2 linked regions of the Marinomonas mediterranea MMB-1 genome follow. The protein of the gene in region 2 interacts with the protein of the main gene of each other region in a pairwise test. Links are inferred from orthologs where the notes say so. Each region holds a gene or a part of one and is shown on either strand. Other genes may lie near its edges. The genes, in order: hfq and rho.

Region 1 (5,629 bases), 990 kb from region 2 along the record:
GCGATAAAATTTCTAGATCACTTTCTAGACCGCCATGCCCATACAACTCTGCACCAAGCTGAATAGGGCTTCGAGTACCATCAAGACCTGCTGGAACGGTACGAAGCACGCTACCACTGTAGCTTAGGCGCTGTATATCTTCTTCTTTCAAGCAATGTGCATCAATACGAGCCACTTGAGAAGTAAAGTCCGCACGTATCCCCATAAGGCGACCCGACAACTGATCGATTACTTTAAAGGTTTCAATTTCAAGATCAGAACCAGCGCCAGTTAATAGCGAGTCCAAATATTCAATAAGGGGGGGAATGACTAATTTATAACCCCAACTCTCATGGAGGTTAAGCAGACTTCTTCTAAGGTGTTCAATTTGCGCCGCCTTCTCAGGAAGAGCTTCATCTACTCCATCCGGAAGTAACCAACGATCCGCTAGTGCCATTAAATTGTATCCTCTTAGCTTCGAGTCAATAAAAGGAGCATCAACCCAAGGAACATACTAACAGCACCTATGATGCGCAAATTCATATCAGAACTCGCGACCGCTCTCACCATGATTTCACGCCATATATTTGGCGCTATAAACGGCAAAATACCCTCCGCAATCAACAATAAACTGATTCCGACGAGTAGCGACTGCAACAATTCCTGCATAGACTCTCTTTATTATGACCATTAAAAAACCGGGCTATACCCGGTTTGCATAATAATATCACGTTTCTCCCAACAACGAACAGGAGAAACGCGATTCAAATTACATTAACATGCTATTTCGTAACACCATCAACGCCATTCAGATACTTAAAGAACTCACTGTCCGGTTTTAGCAAAAATAGGTCGCCCTTTTTACTAAAACTTTCTCGGTAAGCCTGAAGGCTACGATAGAATTCGAAGAACTCTGGATCTTGCGTATACGCCTTAGCGTATACAGCAGCAGCTTGCGCATCACCATCACCTCGAATCATTTCAGCATCACGTTGAGCTTCTGCTTCCAAAACGACCTTCTGGCGATCTGCATCCGCTCGAATACCCTCTGCAAGCTCTAGACCTTTCGATCTATGCTCACGTGCTTCACGCTCACGCTCCGTGCGCATACGCTGATAAACAGACTCACTTACATTAGGCGGCAAGTCTATTTTCTTAACACGGATATCGACAATCGTGATACCAAGTTCATTTTTAGCGACTTCATCTAGGTTGTCTCGCAACTCTGTCATCAACTCGTCACGCTCGCCAGACACAACTTCGTGCATAGTACGCTCACCAAACTGATTTCTAAGACCTGTGTCTACACGAGATGACAAGACTCGGTTTGCAACAAATTCATCACCAGACGTCGCCTGATAGAACTTAGAAACATTCGCAATCTTCCACTTAACATAGGAATCAACAATTACAGCTTTCTTCTCCAATGTTAGGTAACGCTGAGGTCGCGAATCCATCGTTAAGATTCTGGCATCAAACTTTTTAATATCGTTCATCACCGGAATTTTAAAGTGAAGACCAGGCTGAACATCCGCCTCGACAATCTCACCGAATTTCAGAACAACCGCGCGCTCTGTTTCTTTAACCACATAGAGAGTCTGCGAACCAATCAACACTGCTAACAATGCGACTAATAATACTACGAAAGATGAACCTTTCATTAGTTTCTCCCCTCCCTACGAACCGACGAACCCTGACGCATACGCAACTCGTTTAACACTTGATCTGTTAAGCTGCTAATGTCATCAGAATTTAAACTACCTGAGATAGGGTTTGCCGAGTTTTGGTTTTTAAGAATTTGATCCAAAGGCAAATACATCATGTTGTTACCGCCATCATCATCGATTACAACTTTATTTGCGTCTTTATAGATCGTCTCAACCGTTTCAAGATACAATCTTCGCTTAGTTACTGCAGGTGCTTTAACATATTCTTGATACAAACGATCAAAACGATCTGCCTGACCTTCAGCTCTAGCAACAACTTCAGATCGGTACGCCTCAGCTTCTTCACGAATACGCTGAGACTTACCACGCGCTTCAGGAATGATACCATTTGCATAAGATTCAGCTTCATTTCGAACACGCTGCTCATCTTCTTTCGCTTTGATAACATCATCAAACGCTTCTTTAACTTGCTCAGGTGCCTGCGTATTTTCAACGTTCACTTTGGAGATCAGCAAGCCAGTACCATATGCATTTATATAGTCTTGCAATCTAACCTTAACTTCCGTTGCCAATAACTCACGACCTTCCGTTAAAATCTGATCCATCTCAGAGCTACCCACCACGTGACGTAATGAACTCTCAACAGCTTGAGATAGAGACTCTTCGGGGGTACGAACATTCAAAAGAAAATCTTTCGGGTTCTCTACAGAGTATTGAACCGATACGCCGACCTCAACGATTGCCTCATCTACCGTAAGCATCAACGCTTTGTGATCATGAGAACGTACCTTAGTGACGTTTACCTTAGAAACGCTGTCAATCATAGGAGGGTTCCAGTGTAGACCAGGCATCACCGTACTATGGTATTTACCTAATCTAAGCACCACACCACGTTCTTGCTGATCAACCTGATAAACGCCGGACGCAGCCCAAACAGCGAGCAAGCCAATAATAAGGATCGCCAGTAAACCACCGCTCACCTTACCAGAAAAGCCGCCATCGCCGCCCGACGAACCGCCCCCGCGATTAGATTTTTTAACCCCAAGCATATCCATAAGCTTGCGAAACGCTTCATCCAAATCTGGTGGTGATTGTTCTTTACCACCGTTTGGACGCCCCCAAGGGTCGTTATTGGGCTCCTGATCTCGCCCACCCTGCTGGGAGTTGCGATTCTTATCAGGATTCCATGGGTCATTGTCGTTATTACCCGGTTCATTCCAGGCCATAATACATCTCCATAATGGTTCTAATGATAATTCGTAAAGTTATTTTTATATCAAAAAAAGCAGTCCGTTCCGCTCACTATACCACTGAGTTTTTCTGACTACTTTTAAGCCGCCATTACTTGCTCTTCAGAGATCCCTGCTCTAGCAAGCAACTGCATAAAATCTTTTTTCGGCAAGGAGACCTCCAATACAGATCGCCCATGCTCATCATACTCCTCTGACCGAACAGCACCCTGCTCGAACAGCATAGCTCTAAATCGACCTTGGTCCGAAGAAATTATCAATTTATCGTTAATAATATCTTCGCCTACCAACTCCGCAATAGACTGCTGCAAAAGGTCAATACCTAAACCTTCTTTTGCGGAAACCCAAACGCGATAAGGTTTTCCGTTTTCATCTCTATCTATACGAGGCTCGCCCGTCGCAAGTGCATCAATTTTATTAAAAACTTTCAAAGTTGGCACTTCACTAGCGCCAATTTCCTCAAGCACAGCATCCACTTCTTTGATATTGTCATCACGAGCAATGTCAGCACAATCAATAACGTGAAGTAGCAAATCGGCTTCAGATGATTCTTTTAGCGTCGCTTGAAACGCTTTAACCAACCTATGCGGAAGCTGACGGATAAAACCAACGGTATCTGCTAACACAACAGAACCAATTTGCTCTACCTCTAATCGCCTCAACGTAGGATCTAGCGTCGCAAACAGCTGATCAGCAGCATACACTTCTGCACCTGTCGCTTTATTAAACAACGTCGACTTTCCAGCATTTGTATAACCAACCAGAGACACCGTTGGCATTGCAGATCTAGATCGTGAACGTCTGCTCTGATCCCTTTGAGAGTTAACTTTATCTAAACGTTTCTGGATTGTTTTTATACGTTCTCGCAAAAGACGTCGGTCTGTTTCAAGCTGAGTTTCACCTGGTCCACGCATACCAATCCCACCCTTCTGTCTTTCAAGGTGAGTCCAGCCTCGAATAAGGCGAGTCGACATGTGTTGGAGTTGGGCTAGCTCAACCTGCAATTTACCTTCATGAGTTCGAGCTCTTTGAGCAAAGATATCGAGAATCAATCCAGTACGATCAAGCACTCTACAATTAAGGTGAGCTTCTAGATTTCTTTCTTGGGAAGGAGATAAAGCATGATCAAAAAGAACGACTTGCGCTTCTTCTCGAAGCACAATGTCTTTTATCTCTTCAAGCTTACCTGAGCCGATAAAGTATTTGGGGTCTGGACGCTGTCGCGACCCTACTACAACAGCAACAGGGTCAGCACCAGCAGATATAGAAAGCTCTATAAACTCTTCCGGCCCATATTTTTCTGCCTGATCATAAAAATCGATATGAACTAAAACGGCAATTTCACCACTATCAGGGCGTTCAAAAAACAAATTCTCTTTCCTCAGTTCAACTGCGTGCAGTCAAACTATTCAGCCGCATCTTCCGCCTGATCAGTAGACGGTATACGGATTGTACGGGAAGGGACAACGGTAGAGATAGCGTGTTTGTATACCATTTGACTAACAGTATTTTTCAACAAAATCACGAACTGATCAAATGACTCAATCTGTCCCTGCAATTTAATGCCATTTACCAAAAAAATTGAAACTGGCACTCGTTCTTTGCGTAGAACGTTTAAATAAGGGTCTTGTAGTGATTGCCCTTTTGACATCGGTATCTCCTTAAGCTTGCGAAATAATTAGAATTTAATTCTTGGTAAAACAATATAGTAGATAGTACACCAATTCTCTCTCAATTTCCCTTATATAATCCTGCTTTCTAAGTATTTCAAGGTCTGTCCAACAAGATCTTTAGATAAACTGTCAAAAATAGCCAAATCTTCCCACCCTCTAAGCCAAGTTAATTGCCTTTTAGCGAGCTGTCGAGTTGCCACTATCCCCTTAAAAATAGCATCATCGAGAGAATCTTCACCCTCCAAATACTGCCAAAGTTGTCTATAACCGACACATCGAATCGACGGCAACTCCAACGTCAAGTCGCCACGCTGATATAGATCCTCAACCTCATTCAAAAACCCGAGGTCCATCATTTGATGAAAGCGCTCTTCAATACGTCTATGCAAAATACTACGTTCATCTGGCATAACCGCCAGATTAATCATATTAAATGGCAACTTTTGTGGTTCTTGCTTCGCCCACAATTCTGTCATCGTTTTCCCAGATACACGATAGACCTCAAGTGCACGCTGAAGTCTCTGGGGATCATTTGGGTGTATTCTTTTAGCGGACTCAGGGTCAATACGTGACAGCTCTTTATGCAAGTGCTCCCACCCATAATCCCGAGCTTCTTGCTCAATTTCATCTCTTATAGCCTCATTGCTTTGCGGCATCTCCGCCAATCCCTTTTGCAAAGCATTAAAATACATCATGGTTCCACCAACCAAGAGCGGCTTTTTCCCTGCCGCTACGATATCCGACACTTCTTTCACTACATCTTGTACGAAGTCCGCCGCGGAATAAGATTCAATTGGATCAATAATATCGATAAGCCTATGCGGAGCAATACGCAACGTCTCTTGGTCCGGTTTTGCGGTCCCTATATCCATTCCTCGATAAACCAATGCCGAATCGACACTAATAATCTCGTAATTGTGCTGACTTGCAAGTTCAACTGCTAAGCCCGTTTTTCCAGAAGCAGTCGGCCCCATCAAACAAACAACACTCGGCTTATCCACGCTATCTCCCCCTCAAGAACAATTTATCTAAGTCAGACATACTTAATTGAGTCCACGTT
Region 2 (13,363 bases):
TCGGCTGGTATTCTGTCCGACGACAAAAAAGAATACGAATGGTTTCTACAGCACAGCCGAGCGGGCATCATCAATTGGAATCGACAAACAACAGGTGCCTCAAGCTCAGCACCGTTTGGTGGGACGGGTGCCAGCGGTAATCACAGGGCGAGTGCTTACTATGCGGCTGACTACTGTGCTTACCCTGTCGCGAGCATTGAAGTCGAGACATTAAAAGCCCCTGAAACATTAAGCCCAGGCTTAAGCTTACCTAAATAGAGGAACGGACCATGACAACGATCGAAGCAAACTTTGATGGCTTAGTCGGCCCGACCCATAATTACAGTGGCCTTTCATTTGGAAATATCGCCTCGACAGGTAATACATCCAAACCCTCCAACCCTAAAGCAGCAGCAAAACAGGGTTTGGAAAAAATGAAAGCGTTGACGGACCTTGGCTTTGTGCAAGGCGTACTTGCGCCTCACGAAAGACCTCATATTCCAACCTTGCGAAAACTTGGCTTTATTGGCTCTGATCAAGAGATTCTGACACAAGCCTTCAAACAAGCCCCTAAACTACTCTCCGCCGTCAGTTCTGCCTCTTGCATGTGGACCGCCAATGCGGCGACGGTCTCTCCCAGTGCAGACACAAAAGACGGGAGAGTGCATTTTACCCCCGCCAATCTTGTGAACAAATTTCATCGATCAATAGAACATGAAGTCACAGGACGTATTCTAAAAGCCACGTTTAACGATAAAACGCATTTTGCTCATCATCCCACGCTACCAAGCGTTGAACACTTTGGCGATGAAGGCGCTGCAAACCATACACGCTTTGCTTCAGGCTACGGCGAAAAAGGGGTCGAGTTCTTTGTTTACGGCATGTCTGCTTTCAACACCCAGAGCCCGAGGCCAACGCAATTCCCAGCACGCCAAACCTTGGAAGCATCACAAGCGATTGCAAGGAATCATGGTCTCAATGAGCGTCACGTTGTCTTTGCGCAACAGCATCCAAACGTCATAGACAAAGGCGTCTTCCACAATGACGTTATCGCCGTTGGTAATGGAAACGTCCACTTCTATCATCAAGACGCTTTTTTAGACACGAATGCAATGCAACACGATCTCCAAAAGGCTTGGAACGACGCTGGCAACACAGATACCTTTCACTTTATTGAAGTGCCCAGTGCAGAAGTCAGCGTCCAAGACTGCATTCAGTCGTACCTATTCAATAGCCAATTACTAAGCTTAGAAAATGGCCATATGATGCTCGTTGTGCCTCGTGAATGTCAGGAAAATCCAAATGTTTGGTCTTACCTTAACCGTCTAAAAGACGCCTCTTCTCCTATTAAAGAAATTAACGTCTTCGACTTAAAACAAAGCATGAGTAACGGTGGAGGTCCTGCTTGTCTGCGACTCAGAGTCGTCTTAACAAACGAAGAAAAAGCCGCGTTAAACCAACACACACTCATGAATGACCAATTGTTTAACACACTTAACCAGTGGGTTGAGCAACACTATCGAGATCAATTGGTCGAAAGTGACTTAGCCGACCCTCAACTGCTTCAAGAAAGCAGACAGGCGCTTGATGAACTGACCCAAATATTGAAATTAGGCAGTATTTACGACTTCCAACGCTAGCTTTGTCTTAGTTGTAATTGGGAGATCATTTGGGAGAAATCTAGAACGCAAAGGCTCTCTTGGGGCTAGAAAGAGTCTGTTTTTGACGTAAAGTAGTAGGTTAAAGCAACGACCTGGAAAGCCACAGGTTCAAACGTGCTTTCCATTTTTGAAGTAGTTTTGCTCATCAATATCATGGAAGACAACAACGATCTCTTGCTGAGGCTCGACAGCCGTTCTAACAAGCTCTTCAATAGATGTGGCGATCTTTGGCTTCAATTGCGGGCTGCTATTAAGCCAAGAGATTTCAAAGTACGGGAAACCAGAAGAAGCGCCAGCGACACTTAGATAGATCGATTTTTCGTACTCTAAGGTGAAAAGTGAAGCGGGGAGATCGGTAAGACTGGCTAATTTTCGAATTAGTCGCTCAGACAAAAATTCAAGGTCTTCAAATGGCAGACCTCGTACACGAATACGGAACATAACGTTAGTACTCGTCTACATAGTCAAAAGAGTAACTGCTGACAACGTTGCCGTCTTTCACCACTTCGACAGTCCATTTACCATCAAACCCAGGCATCAGCTTTTTACTTGACCACACACGCCAGCGGTCACCACCAATATCAAAGGGAATCTCAACTTGTACGTCGCCATCCAATAACCAGCGATGTATGACTTGACTGCCCTTCATATCGCGAAGATCTGTAAAAAAGTAGACCCGCTGAATTTCGCCGTATTCAACGTTAATAACATTACCAATGTCATCAATCGGCTCTCTTTCAACGACATCAGACGAGAATTGAGCTCTAGCAACGTAGCCTTCCGCCCAAGCTTTTGAGCCGATAGCAGCAAATATAAGTATCAGATAGACAAATGCTCGTTGGAAAGAATGTCTCATAGCGCTTCCTTTGTAGAATACCAGTGAATTACCGTTAATCGAGTACCTTGTATCGATTGAACAAGAAAGCCTTACGCTATTTCTTGTTCATACGTTGCTTCTCGCCAAAACGTTGTACTCTGCTATCAGGCACCACAGCAACTCTTCGACTATAAACGCTACCGCAACGGCATGACAACACAACAAACTATCACTTACACTCTAGGGAATCTGAGGATAGATCTCTGCAAAACTCGCTTTGCAATCTAGCAGACCACAGCGCATTTACAGCTTCCCGAGAGAAAAACGAGACTGGATTTAAACCCAGCCCTGCGAACTCATCAATACCAAACAAAAATACAATTTCTATCTCGTACTTATCAGTCTAGCGAATGTATTCTACGACATTCAAAGCAATTTACAAAAATTAACGCCCTTGACGATCTGCTAACGGAGTCGAAAATGTGTATTCCATGTCCCAAGGAAAGCGTATCCATGTGTCCTGACTCACTTCTGTGATAAAGGTATCAACAAGTGGCTTTCCAGCAGGTTTCGCATAAATGGTCGCGAAGTGCGCTTTTGGCAGCATATCACGGACTTTTTGAGCCGTTCTGCCAGTATCAACAAGATCATCCACTAGAATGAAACCTTCACCATCCCCTTCAACGCCTTTTAGAACATTAAGGTCACCTTGTTTCATTGCTGCTTCGCCTTTGTCTTCCGAACCATAGCTTACGATACAAATCGTATCAATTAAGCGAATGTCCATTTCTCGACACAAAATCGCAGCCGGTACAAGTCCACCCCGAGTAATGGCAATGATGCCTTTCCAAGGGCCTTGTTCAAGTAGCCTCCAAGACAATGCACGAGCATCACGGTGCAGTTCTTGCCAAGAAACAGGAAAGTCTTTCGAATATGGGTTCATTTTTGGCTCCAGCAATTTTAACGTCGTTACGCCCTGTGACATAAACAGGTGATATTTAAAAACAGTTAACGATAAAAAATAAATGACATGATAAGTAAAATCATTTCGATTTATTTAACCATGCAGTCAAGTTTTTTAATTGCAGCGCATTCTAGTCGACTTTGATAAAAAATGCATGATTAGTGGCAAAAAAGTTCATTATCTCAACCAATTTCAGCATTCGTTCCTTATCATTTCCGCTGCGCTCTTCCTTACCCTTTCATTGTCAGCGGAAGCCCCGCTGCAACAAAAGTGACTTTGTCACATTTTTGCGCAATGTTTTGATTAAGTGAACCTAGTTCATCTGAAAACTCTCGAGCCAATTTGTTCATCGGCATTATCCCTAATCCAACCTCAGAGGAAACCAACACAATATCGCATTCAACAGATGATAAGGCATTGAGCAAGGCTGTCTTATACTTTTCAATGTCTTTTCTAGGCTCTTCACACAGCAGATTTGTAAGCCACAACGAACAACACTCAACGAGAATAGTATGTGAGGTATTTCGATGTTGACGTGCAATGTTTAAGAGGGTTTCAGCTAGTTCGATCGGCTCTTCAACAAGCTGCCATGCATCTGGTCTTCTTTGTCGATGCAGCTCTATTCTCTCTAATAAATTCGCATCGACTGCATTCCCAGATTCATCCGTCCATATTTTAGTGGTCGCGACATAGGAAACCGTTCCTTCTCGTTGCTCGATCCATTGTTCGGCATAGGCACTCTTGCCACTCCGAACTCCGCCTAAGACTAAATGTTTCATGAAAGATCCTTCCCACCCTCTCCACGTATTAATCGAATTAAGCTTTTATCCAGTCGATCCATTTCGCTTAGCGCGGGCAATGCTACCCGTATCCAGCTCTCCCCTTGACGCACATGCACCCCGACACTTTGTAGCCAATCAAACGCTCGCTCAGCGTCTTGTTGTGACTCTAATTGCCAAGTATAAAACAGTGCATTAGCAGTAATAGACTGAGAATCAAAAACGGTATTTAGCTTTGGGCGAATAATTTGCCAAAAATAGTCATGCCTTTTGACTAGGCTCGCTCGAGCGGATTCTTGCCATTTTATGTCTTTTAGAGCCTGTTCAACTAAATAGAGTGCAGGGGTCGAGACCGGCCATGGCCCAATCAAGTTGTTAATACTGTTTGCGTATTTTTCAGCGGCAAAGAGAAAACCAATACGCGCACCAGGCAAGCCAAAAAACTTCCCAACAGATCTCATGACCCACACATTGCTTCGCTCGATCTGCTCTGCTTGAGTAAACAGCAAACTTTGCTCAGGAGTTGCATCCATGAACGCTTCATCGATAATCAAATGGCACTCATCAGACACGTCAGAACTTGAACTGTCTTCCTCTCGCTTTTCTATTTGAGAAAGTACTTGAGAAAGTAGCTGGGATAACACATCCGAAGACAGGCATTCTCCCGTTGGATTATTGGGGTTTATGATTACCGCCGCAAACCACGTTGAATCAATTAATTCCTCGACAGTACGGTAGCTTTCGACCCTAAAGCCCCATTTTTTCCAAGCAAACGCATGCTCTTGATACCCGATAAGCGGCACTTTCACTACTTTCTGTGCATTACTTTCTATGCTGGCGTTAGCCGAAAAAAAGGTTGGCAGCGCCTCAATGAATTGCTGACTTCCCGACCCAATCGCAATGGGCTTCAAATGAAAATATTCTTGAGCCGCATGATATAGCGCATCTTGATCAGGCAGTTCATGCCATTCTTGCATGGGGATCTCAGGGATCGGCCACGGTTCTCGGTTGCAAGCCGAAGACAAATCTAGCCAAGTCTTCGCGGCGCCGTTCGTTTTTCGAGACCATTTCTTTAAATCGCCGCCATGTTTGGGAGGCTTTATATCAAAATGCATATTACTACTCCCCAAAGATACACACCTTTATCGATTAGCTTAATGGATTCACTCAAGTGATGCGGCGTCGGAGGAAGCCCCTCTCCTAATACAGGCCTTTGTTCTAGCTTGCCAAAGTAAGGCGCTTCACCACCGACCTCTACGCCCAGCGCACCCGCGCCCGCCGACATAACGGGGCCAGCATTTGGACTTTTCCATGTGTAAGATTGTTGCCGTGCGCAACGAGTAGCAGGTTCCCACTCGCCACAAATGGCGTAGGTTATCACCACAAGGCGAGCAGGCAGATAATTCATAACATCATCGAATCGGGCGGCACACCAACCAAATTGTATAAACGCTCGGTTCTTATAGCCCCACATCGCATCCAGTGTATTGCTTAATCGATAAAGCAAGGCACCAACAGGCCCCAGTAGAAAATACCAAAATATGGGGGCGAAAATCGCATCCGCACCATTTTCAAGCACCGATTCAATACCCGCTTTGGCGATGCCGGATTCATCTAAGGCATTCGTATCACGGCTAACGATTCGGCCTACCGCTTCCCGCGCGTTTGCAATGTCGCCCTGCTCCAAAGGGACTAAAATAGCCTCAGCGTGCTCTCGTAGACTTTGCCACCCAATGCAAAAATACAACACCACGATAGAAAGTAGGATATGTAACCAATGCGGCAGACTATCCATAATAAACACGTAGATTAGAATCCAAGGGATCACCGCACAGCCCCATGCGACTACCCCCATAAACCGCTGATGAAACACACTGTTGTCGAGTGGTAACTGAAATCGTGCTCGACACGCATCCACCCACTTTCCAAACCAAATGAGCGGATGCCAATTTTTAGGTTCGCCGATCATTCGATCTAAGGCCAAAGCTGAAACAACGACAAACGCCGCCTCAGAAAAATAAGATACAAGAAAATCAATCATAAGAAAGGGGTAAAAATTCACTCTAATACAAACGAAAACAAGGTTAGAATTCTAACACTGATTGAAGCAATTTAAGTGAACACTATACATGACAACATTAAGTTTGATGGTACAAGGTACAACGTCCGATGCAGGTAAAAGTACATTGGTCACGGCGTTATGCCGAATCATGAAGCAAAAAGGACACAAAGTAGCACCATTCAAACCTCAAAACATGGCCTTGAACAGCGCCGTTACGCCTGAAGGTCATGAAATTGGTCGCGCGCAAGCAGTGCAAGCTCAGGCGGCGGGTCTTGAGCCAAATGTCCACATGAACCCAATATTGCTTAAGCCGAATACAGACACAGGCGCACAAGTCATTATACAAGGGAAAGCAATCGGCAATATGAATGCCGTTGGCTATCATGAATACAAAACGATCGCCAAAGCCTCCGCTCTTGAGTCCTATTATTCGCTGGCAGAAAACCAAGACATGATGTTAATCGAAGGGGCTGGTAGCCCAGCCGAAATAAACCTTCGTGCACGAGACATCGCCAATATGGGGTTTGCAGAAAGCGTAGACTGCCCTGTTATCATTATTGCCGATATCGATAAAGGCGGTGTTTTTGCTCACCTAGTCGGTACATTGGAATTATTAAGCCAAGCAGAGCAAAAGCGCATCATTGGCTTTGTCATCAATCGATTTAGAGGTGATAAGTCTCTACTCCAGTCTGGTTTAGATTGGCTGGAAGAGCGCACAGGCAAGCCTGTTATTGGCGTACTCCCTTATCTACAAGGCTTTCATCTGGAATCTGAGGATGCCGTTGCTCACAACACCTTTGAAAAAACCGAAACTCGACTAAAAGTCGTGGTTCCGGTTCTACCAAGAACCAGTAACCACACTGACTGGGACGCATTGCGTTTGCACCCCAATGTAGACGTTACGATTGTCGGTGCAAACGAAGCTATTCCCGCTTGTGATTTGGTTATTCTGCCGGGAAGTAAAAGCGTTCAGACAGATTTGTCTTTCCTTAGAGAACAAGGTTGGGAAAGTTACCTTAATCATCACTTACGCTACGGCGGCAAAGTATTAGGTATTTGTGGAGGGTTTCAAATGTTAGGAGAAACATTGGAAGATCCGCTCGGTTTAGAAAATAAAACCGCCTATACCACTGCTAATGGATTGGGTTTCATTCCAATGACAACCGTGCTGGCCGAAGAAAAACAGCTGAAATTACAAAAAGGAAAGATAGTAGGGCTGGCTGACAATAACGATTCCGCTGCGCACGTAGAAGGCTATGAAATACATTCCGGTGTTTCCAGTTTCCACCAAGACATCACGCCTTTGATCCAGTTAGCGTCGTCTTGTGAAGGCTATATTTCTCCAGACAAACAAATCATCGGCACTTATTTACATGGATTACTCGACCACCCCGAGTCATTAGAAACGATTCTAAAATGGGCTGGCGCGACGGAAACGCAACACTTCGATTATCAAGCCTTTCGAGAACAGGAAATACAACGGCTTGCCGATAGCTGCGTACAACATATGGACATCGATGCGCTGATTGAGTCCTGTCGCGCATTTGTAACGCAAGCTTGATGGATTCTGTTTGCTGACGATTGCATCACGCCAAACGACGATACAATACTCGAAACCGCCATATAAGAAGAAAAGCCAATAAGAACAGCCCAGCAAGCAGCCCTAAATAGAAACCTCGAACCGTTAAGGTTTCTGCCCAAGGGCTATAATGGGATAACCAATAGCCAAGCGGGATACTTAGGCCAAACAACGACATACCAAACGCGATCATCGGCGTTCTGGTATCTCGTAGGCCTCGTAATGTGCCAGTAAAGATCGTTTGAACGATATCAGGCAATTGATAACAAGACGAAATGAGCAAGATACCCGCCGCCATCGTCGCGACCTCTACATCCTTTGAGTAGATGTATGGAATCGCATTATAAAAGGTCTGCGTAAGCATAAAGCAAACACAAAAATAACCAACACCCATGATCAGTATCAACTTCACACGTCGCTTGACGCCGATGATGCCTTCGATAGAAATGGCCTTAGCGACCACGATGGCAGTGACTGCGCTCATGGCCATTAACGGCGTAAATAAGGTAGTAGAGTAGGACATCACGATTTGTCCCGCGCCGAGTGCAACATCCCCAAAAGCGGCAATCAGCCAGGTCAAAGATGAGAAAAGCCCAAGCTCAAACGCGAAAGCAAATCCAGCAGGTACACCGACTTTTAGCAAAAGCGTAAAGTTTTTGACATAGCGCCATTTTAGTTTGGAAAATAACGGTGAAGGGTTAATCTTCCGATCGAAGAACACAAAGATCAACACGGAAAGATAAAGTGATACCGACGAGGCTAACGCGGCGCCCTCAGCTCCCATTTCAGGAAAGCCAAAATGCCCATAGATTAATACGTAGTTCAATACGACGTTTATCACTAGGCCGAGTGTTGCAATCAACAAAGGTAAATTTGGCTTACCTGCGGCTTCGTATAAATTCTTATACGCAGTCATAAGAGCCAGCATAGGTATAGCTGGTGCAATCATGACTAAGTACTGTTTTGTGACGTTTTGAGTTTCGGGCTCGTTGGCTAAAAGTTGCGCAAATTCAGGCAGGACAAAAGCAGTCAGCAAAGCAGCAATGATACCAAAGACGAAACAAACTCCCACCGCCTGCGACATATAAACATTAACCAATTTAATTTGTCGACCATGCAAATGCTTTGTGATCAAAGGCGTCAAACCAAATGTAATGCCCATTAGAAAGCAACCTAATGGCAGCCAAAGGCTCGCCGCCAAGCCAACCGCAGCAAGATGCAGTGCGTCATAATGCCCCAGCATAATGGTATCTACTGCACTGATAGAAAGCTCTATTGTCATGGTCAGCACCATGGGAAATAGAAGATGAAGTATTTCAGCTAAATCTGGGTATTTTTTAGAGATTCTTTTTAACACTTACGTTGCTCTGTCGATTATTATGTTTTGCCGTGTTCAAACATCCCTTTCTTTATGCGAGACACCTTACGTTAAGTGCAAAAAAGCCGAAAGCGTTAAAATGCCAAAAATAAAGGAAGCAACATCGCCAAAAAGGCACAGAATTGCATTTCTGAATTAGGGTTGTCAGAATCGTGCGTCGCTTAAGAAAGCAGCAATTACCTTGACCGCCAACCCAAACGACCTGATATTAGTAGCGAACGAATTCACAACATGACAATACTATCTACTCTCGGCCCCTTATTGGCGTCACTCCTCGTAGGCTTTTGGTTTAAGATTCCTTTTCTAAACCAGCACATCGTCTCTAAAAGTTTAAGTTACCTGACTTACCTAATATTAGGGTTTATTGGCTATAGCATTGGCGCGCTAGACAATTTAATGGAAAAAGTAGCCATTGCTGGCACTCAAGCCGCCGTATTATTCCTCTTTATCACCCTCTTGCCGCTCATTGCTTTGTGGATAAGCGGTCAATTTATGCACGCCAGCCACAGCACAACCTTAAATGTGGATAACAAAACCGCGATGAAACAGGCGTTGATCGACGCAACGATCACACTGGCTTGGGTCATTGCAGGCACCGTATTAGGATTTTTTTTAAAACACTGGCTCAGCAACGTCGACGAATTTGTCACGTGGCTATTATATGCGTTGTTATTACTGGTGGGCTGCCAGTTAAGGCAAGAGAATCATCGGTTACGTAAACTGTTTTTAAACAAACAGGGGGGCGTCATTGCATTAGTTGCAATCAGTACAACGCTAATAGGTGGCTTAATTGGCGGTGCTCTGCTTGGCTTAAATTGGAATCATAGCCTTGCAGCCGTCTCTGGATTTGGTTGGTATAGCCTATCTGGAATCCTTATTACTGGACTTGGAGACCCTGTGTTAGGTACAACCGCATTCCTACTTGATATCAGTCGGGAAATCGTTGCTCTGATGCTGGTTCCTTTTCTTGCGAGAATAAACAGTCATATGTCGGTTGGTTACGCGGGAGCAACGGCCATGGATTTTACGCTACCATTGCTTGGAAAGTGTCACGGAGTGGAAGTCGTGCCTGTGTGTATTGCAAGTGGCTTCATCATGAGCTTTTTCGTCCCATTCCTAATCCCTCTTTTTATGGGGCTGTAGTTTATGGAGCTGTAGTCAGCAGCCCCATATCACAGCAGGTTTCGCTACTTATTTCTCGGGGCGTAAGCAAAGACATCAGAATAACAACGTTTTTCGTCAAGTCCCGCTTTTTCCAGTTCATCAAGGGTGCCATAAACCATAGCAACCGAGCCACAGATATACGCGGCACTGTTTGATAGATCAGGATGATCTTGCAAAATTGCTTCGTATAACCAACCTTTACGGCCAGCCCATTCATCACTGCACTCATTAACAACCACATGAAAATCGAAAAGGGCTTTTTTCTGAGTTTCTTCCAACCACTCTTTCATGAAGACATCTTTCTCTGTACGAATCCCCCAGTACAGGGAAACCTTGCCTGAATAGTTACGGGCAATTAGGTCGTCATAAAAGCTTTTAATTTGAGAAAAACCGGTACCGCCTGCAATCATCAGCAAATTATCTGCGTTTAGGTCAAGAGCACCATTTTCGATATGGCAATCGCCGCCCGCCATCTTAATATTCACAACAGCGTTTTCACTCAAGTACGCCATGACTTTAGCTGCAAGCGACGTTTCTTCGGAAACGAGAATATACAAAGTTAGCTCAGGAAGATTGCTCGGGCCACTACCAATTGAGTAAGGTACATGTTCGCCACTTGGCAGAATAATCATTAGATACTGCCCAGCAATAAAATCAGCATCACCAACATTAAGCGTTGCACTGTAGACGTTGTGACTAATCTGTTCTACCGCACGAACACTGGCTTGTACATCTCTCACTCAACTTACTCCACATTCTATAAAAGTTAAGGCTTAATCGCCCTTAGGAATCACACTATACGATATTGGTTATACCTTTTCGACAAGCAAAAAAAAACCACTTTCTGAAAGTGGTTTTAGTCAGATATTCGCGAGCGAGCTATCTTATTTATTCTTGCCTTTCATAGACTGGAAGAACTCTTCATTCGTATTGGTCACTTTTAGACGATCGATTAAGAATTCTGTCGCAGCAATGTCTTCCATTGGATTAAGAAGTTTACGCAGTATCCACATACGTTGTAATTCGTCTTCTGTGGTTAACAAGTCTTCACGACGAGTACCGGAACGACGAATGTTAATCGCTGGGAAAGTACGTTTTTCTGCAATCTTACGGTCCAAATGAAGCTCAGAGTTACCCGTACCTTTAAATTCCTCAAAGATAACTTCGTCCATTTTAGAGCCAGTATCAACAAGTGCTGTCGCAATGATGGTTAAGCTACCGCCTTCTTCGATATTACGTGCCGCACCAAAGAAGCGCTTAGGACGCTCAAGCGCATTTGCATCTACACCACCAGTAAGCACTTTACCAGAGGACGGGATGACAGTGTTGTATGCGCGAGCAAGACGTGTAATGGAATCAAGCAGAATAACCACGTCTTTTTTGTGCTCAACTAGACGTTTTGCTTTCTCAATAACCATTTCAGCGACTTGAACGTGACGCGCTGGCGGCTCATCAAAGGTCGATGCAACCACTTCGCCACGTACAGTACGAGACATTTCTGTTACTTCTTCAGGACGTTCGTCAATAAGAAGAACAATCATGTGACATTCTGGGTTGTTGCGAGTAATGGCATTGGCAATATTCTGCAACATAAAGGTTTTACCTGCTTTCGGTGGTGAAACCACCAAAGCACGCTGACCTTTACCCATTGGAGCAACTAAGTCGATAATACGAGACGTAACGTCTTCTGTAGAGCCGTTACCCGCTTCCATTAGTAAGCGATCATCGGCAAATAAAGGCGTTAAGTTTTCAAATAAGATTTTATTACGAACACTGTCCGGCTTATCAAAGTTGATTTCGTTGACTTTCAACAATGCAAAATAACGTTCGCCATCTTTGGGTGGGCGAATTTTACCGGCAATGGTGTCACCCGTACGCAGATTAAATCGACGAATCTGGCTAGGTGAAACGTAAATATCATCGGGGCCCGCTAGATAAGAGCTGTCTGGAGAGCGTAGGAAGCCAAATCCGTCTTGAAGAATCTCTAGGATACCATCGCCGTAGATATCTTCACCGCTTTTAGCATGACGCTTTAAAATTGAGAAAATGACATCCTGCTTACGAGAGCGGGCTAGGTTATCCAATCCCATCTCAGCAGCGATATCGAGAAGTTCGGGTACTGATTTCTGTTTTAGTTCGGTAAGGTTCATAAAGGAGTTTTATTTAGCTCATCTGCGGACACTTGACGAGACTAGCGTTAGAAAAGTTAGTTTGTATGCTAATCGAAGTCGGAAGTGGTTAATATTATCGCCATTTTAATTATTTATGGCTGCGAAAAACGTCGTTCAATACGATGCTCACAACCGTGATCAATAAACCTGCCACTGAGCGAAATCTCGCAACGGTGTGCAAAGTTATATAGCGCGAAAAAATCTGATTGGAGTCAAAGTAGACGTCATCTTGAGTAAGAGTAAGTCCCTTAGACACTAGGTACTATAGTTCGACTTATTCGCAAGGTCTATAGGAAAATACATGAAAAATGCTTTTTTTGCTATTTTTTGATCAATAACAAGGGAATAGCATACAATCAATGTTCAAAAAACAAACAGAAAGTAGTCTGTCTGCTCTTAATTATAGGCTTTATCACAGTAAGTAACGCGAACGACAGTAAAATTGATGCCCATCCTTCTATGTTGATTTCGTTCATTAGTGTGTAAAATCCACCTATGTCAGTTTTGGGGCCCTCGTCCCAAGTCACTCATTCGGCACTCTAGATCCCAACCCGCTTTTGCCAAATGGTAAACAAAGAAGCGAAGGTTGTGCGTCATAGAGTTTCAAAATAGACAAAACAAGGCTTTAATTGGATGCAATCACTTTTACTGCAACAATCCCACGACTTCCCATTTGAAAAAATTGCTGCCATCGACCTCGGTTCAAACAGTTTTCACATGGTCGTTGCACAGGTTACGCATGGACAGCTTCGTATTACAGGTCAATTTGGAGATAAAGTTCAGCTTGCAGCAGGATTGCAGAGTGACGA

What was found.
Region 1: the proteins of rho (region 2) and hfq interact in binary tests that used the Escherichia coli proteins (3 or more experiments, as listed by UniProt). The link is inferred for Marinomonas mediterranea MMB-1 from one-to-one orthologs.

The regions. Positions count from the first base shown.
Region 1 is NC_015276.1:2,811,373-2,817,001, forward strand. The notes cover bases 2,925-5,629. They hold hfq (RNA chaperone Hfq), read right to left. Parts: upstream 4,548-5,629; coding sequence 4,302-4,547; downstream 2,925-4,301. Other genes in these bases: hflX (ribosome rescue GTPase HflX), read right to left, coding at 2,977-4,266; miaA (tRNA (adenosine(37)-N6)-dimethylallyltransferase MiaA), read right to left, coding at 4,638-5,570; mutL (DNA mismatch repair endonuclease MutL), read right to left, coding at 5,572-5,629. Outside these bases: MARME_RS12785 (ATP phosphoribosyltransferase regulatory subunit), read right to left, coding at 1-436; MARME_RS12790 (DUF2065 domain-containing protein), read right to left, coding at 451-648; protease modulator HflC, read right to left, coding at 762-1,640; FtsH protease activity modulator HflK, read right to left, coding at 1,640-2,872. UniProt on the Escherichia coli protein: RNA chaperone that binds small regulatory RNA (sRNAs) and mRNAs to facilitate mRNA translational regulation in response to envelope stress, environmental stress and changes in metabolite concentrations.
Region 2 is NC_015276.1:3,791,433-3,804,795, forward strand. What follows is about bases 10,401-13,363. They hold rho (transcription termination factor Rho), read right to left. Parts: upstream 12,534-13,363; coding sequence 11,268-12,533; downstream 10,401-11,267. Other genes in these bases: MARME_RS17395 (NAD(P)H-flavin reductase), read right to left, coding at 10,407-11,123; ppx (exopolyphosphatase), read left to right, coding at 13,188-13,363. In the rest of the region: astD (succinylglutamate-semialdehyde dehydrogenase), read left to right, coding at 1-258; astB (N-succinylarginine dihydrolase), read left to right, coding at 270-1,619; MARME_RS17350 (DUF1904 family protein), read right to left, coding at 1,749-2,081; MARME_RS17355 (DUF2914 domain-containing protein), read right to left, coding at 2,086-2,496; gpt (xanthine phosphoribosyltransferase), read right to left, coding at 2,903-3,400; cobU (bifunctional adenosylcobinamide kinase/adenosylcobinamide-phosphate guanylyltransferase), read right to left, coding at 3,652-4,200; MARME_RS17370 (aminotransferase class I/II-fold pyridoxal phosphate-dependent enzyme), read right to left, coding at 4,197-5,315; adenosylcobinamide-phosphate synthase CbiB, read right to left, coding at 5,300-6,241; MARME_RS17380 (cobyric acid synthase), read left to right, coding at 6,330-7,823; MARME_RS17385 (MATE family efflux transporter), read right to left, coding at 7,849-9,135; MARME_RS17390 (lysine exporter LysO family protein), read left to right, coding at 9,451-10,362. UniProt on the Escherichia coli protein: Facilitates transcription termination by a mechanism that involves Rho binding to the nascent RNA, activation of Rho's RNA-dependent ATPase activity, and release of the mRNA from the DNA template.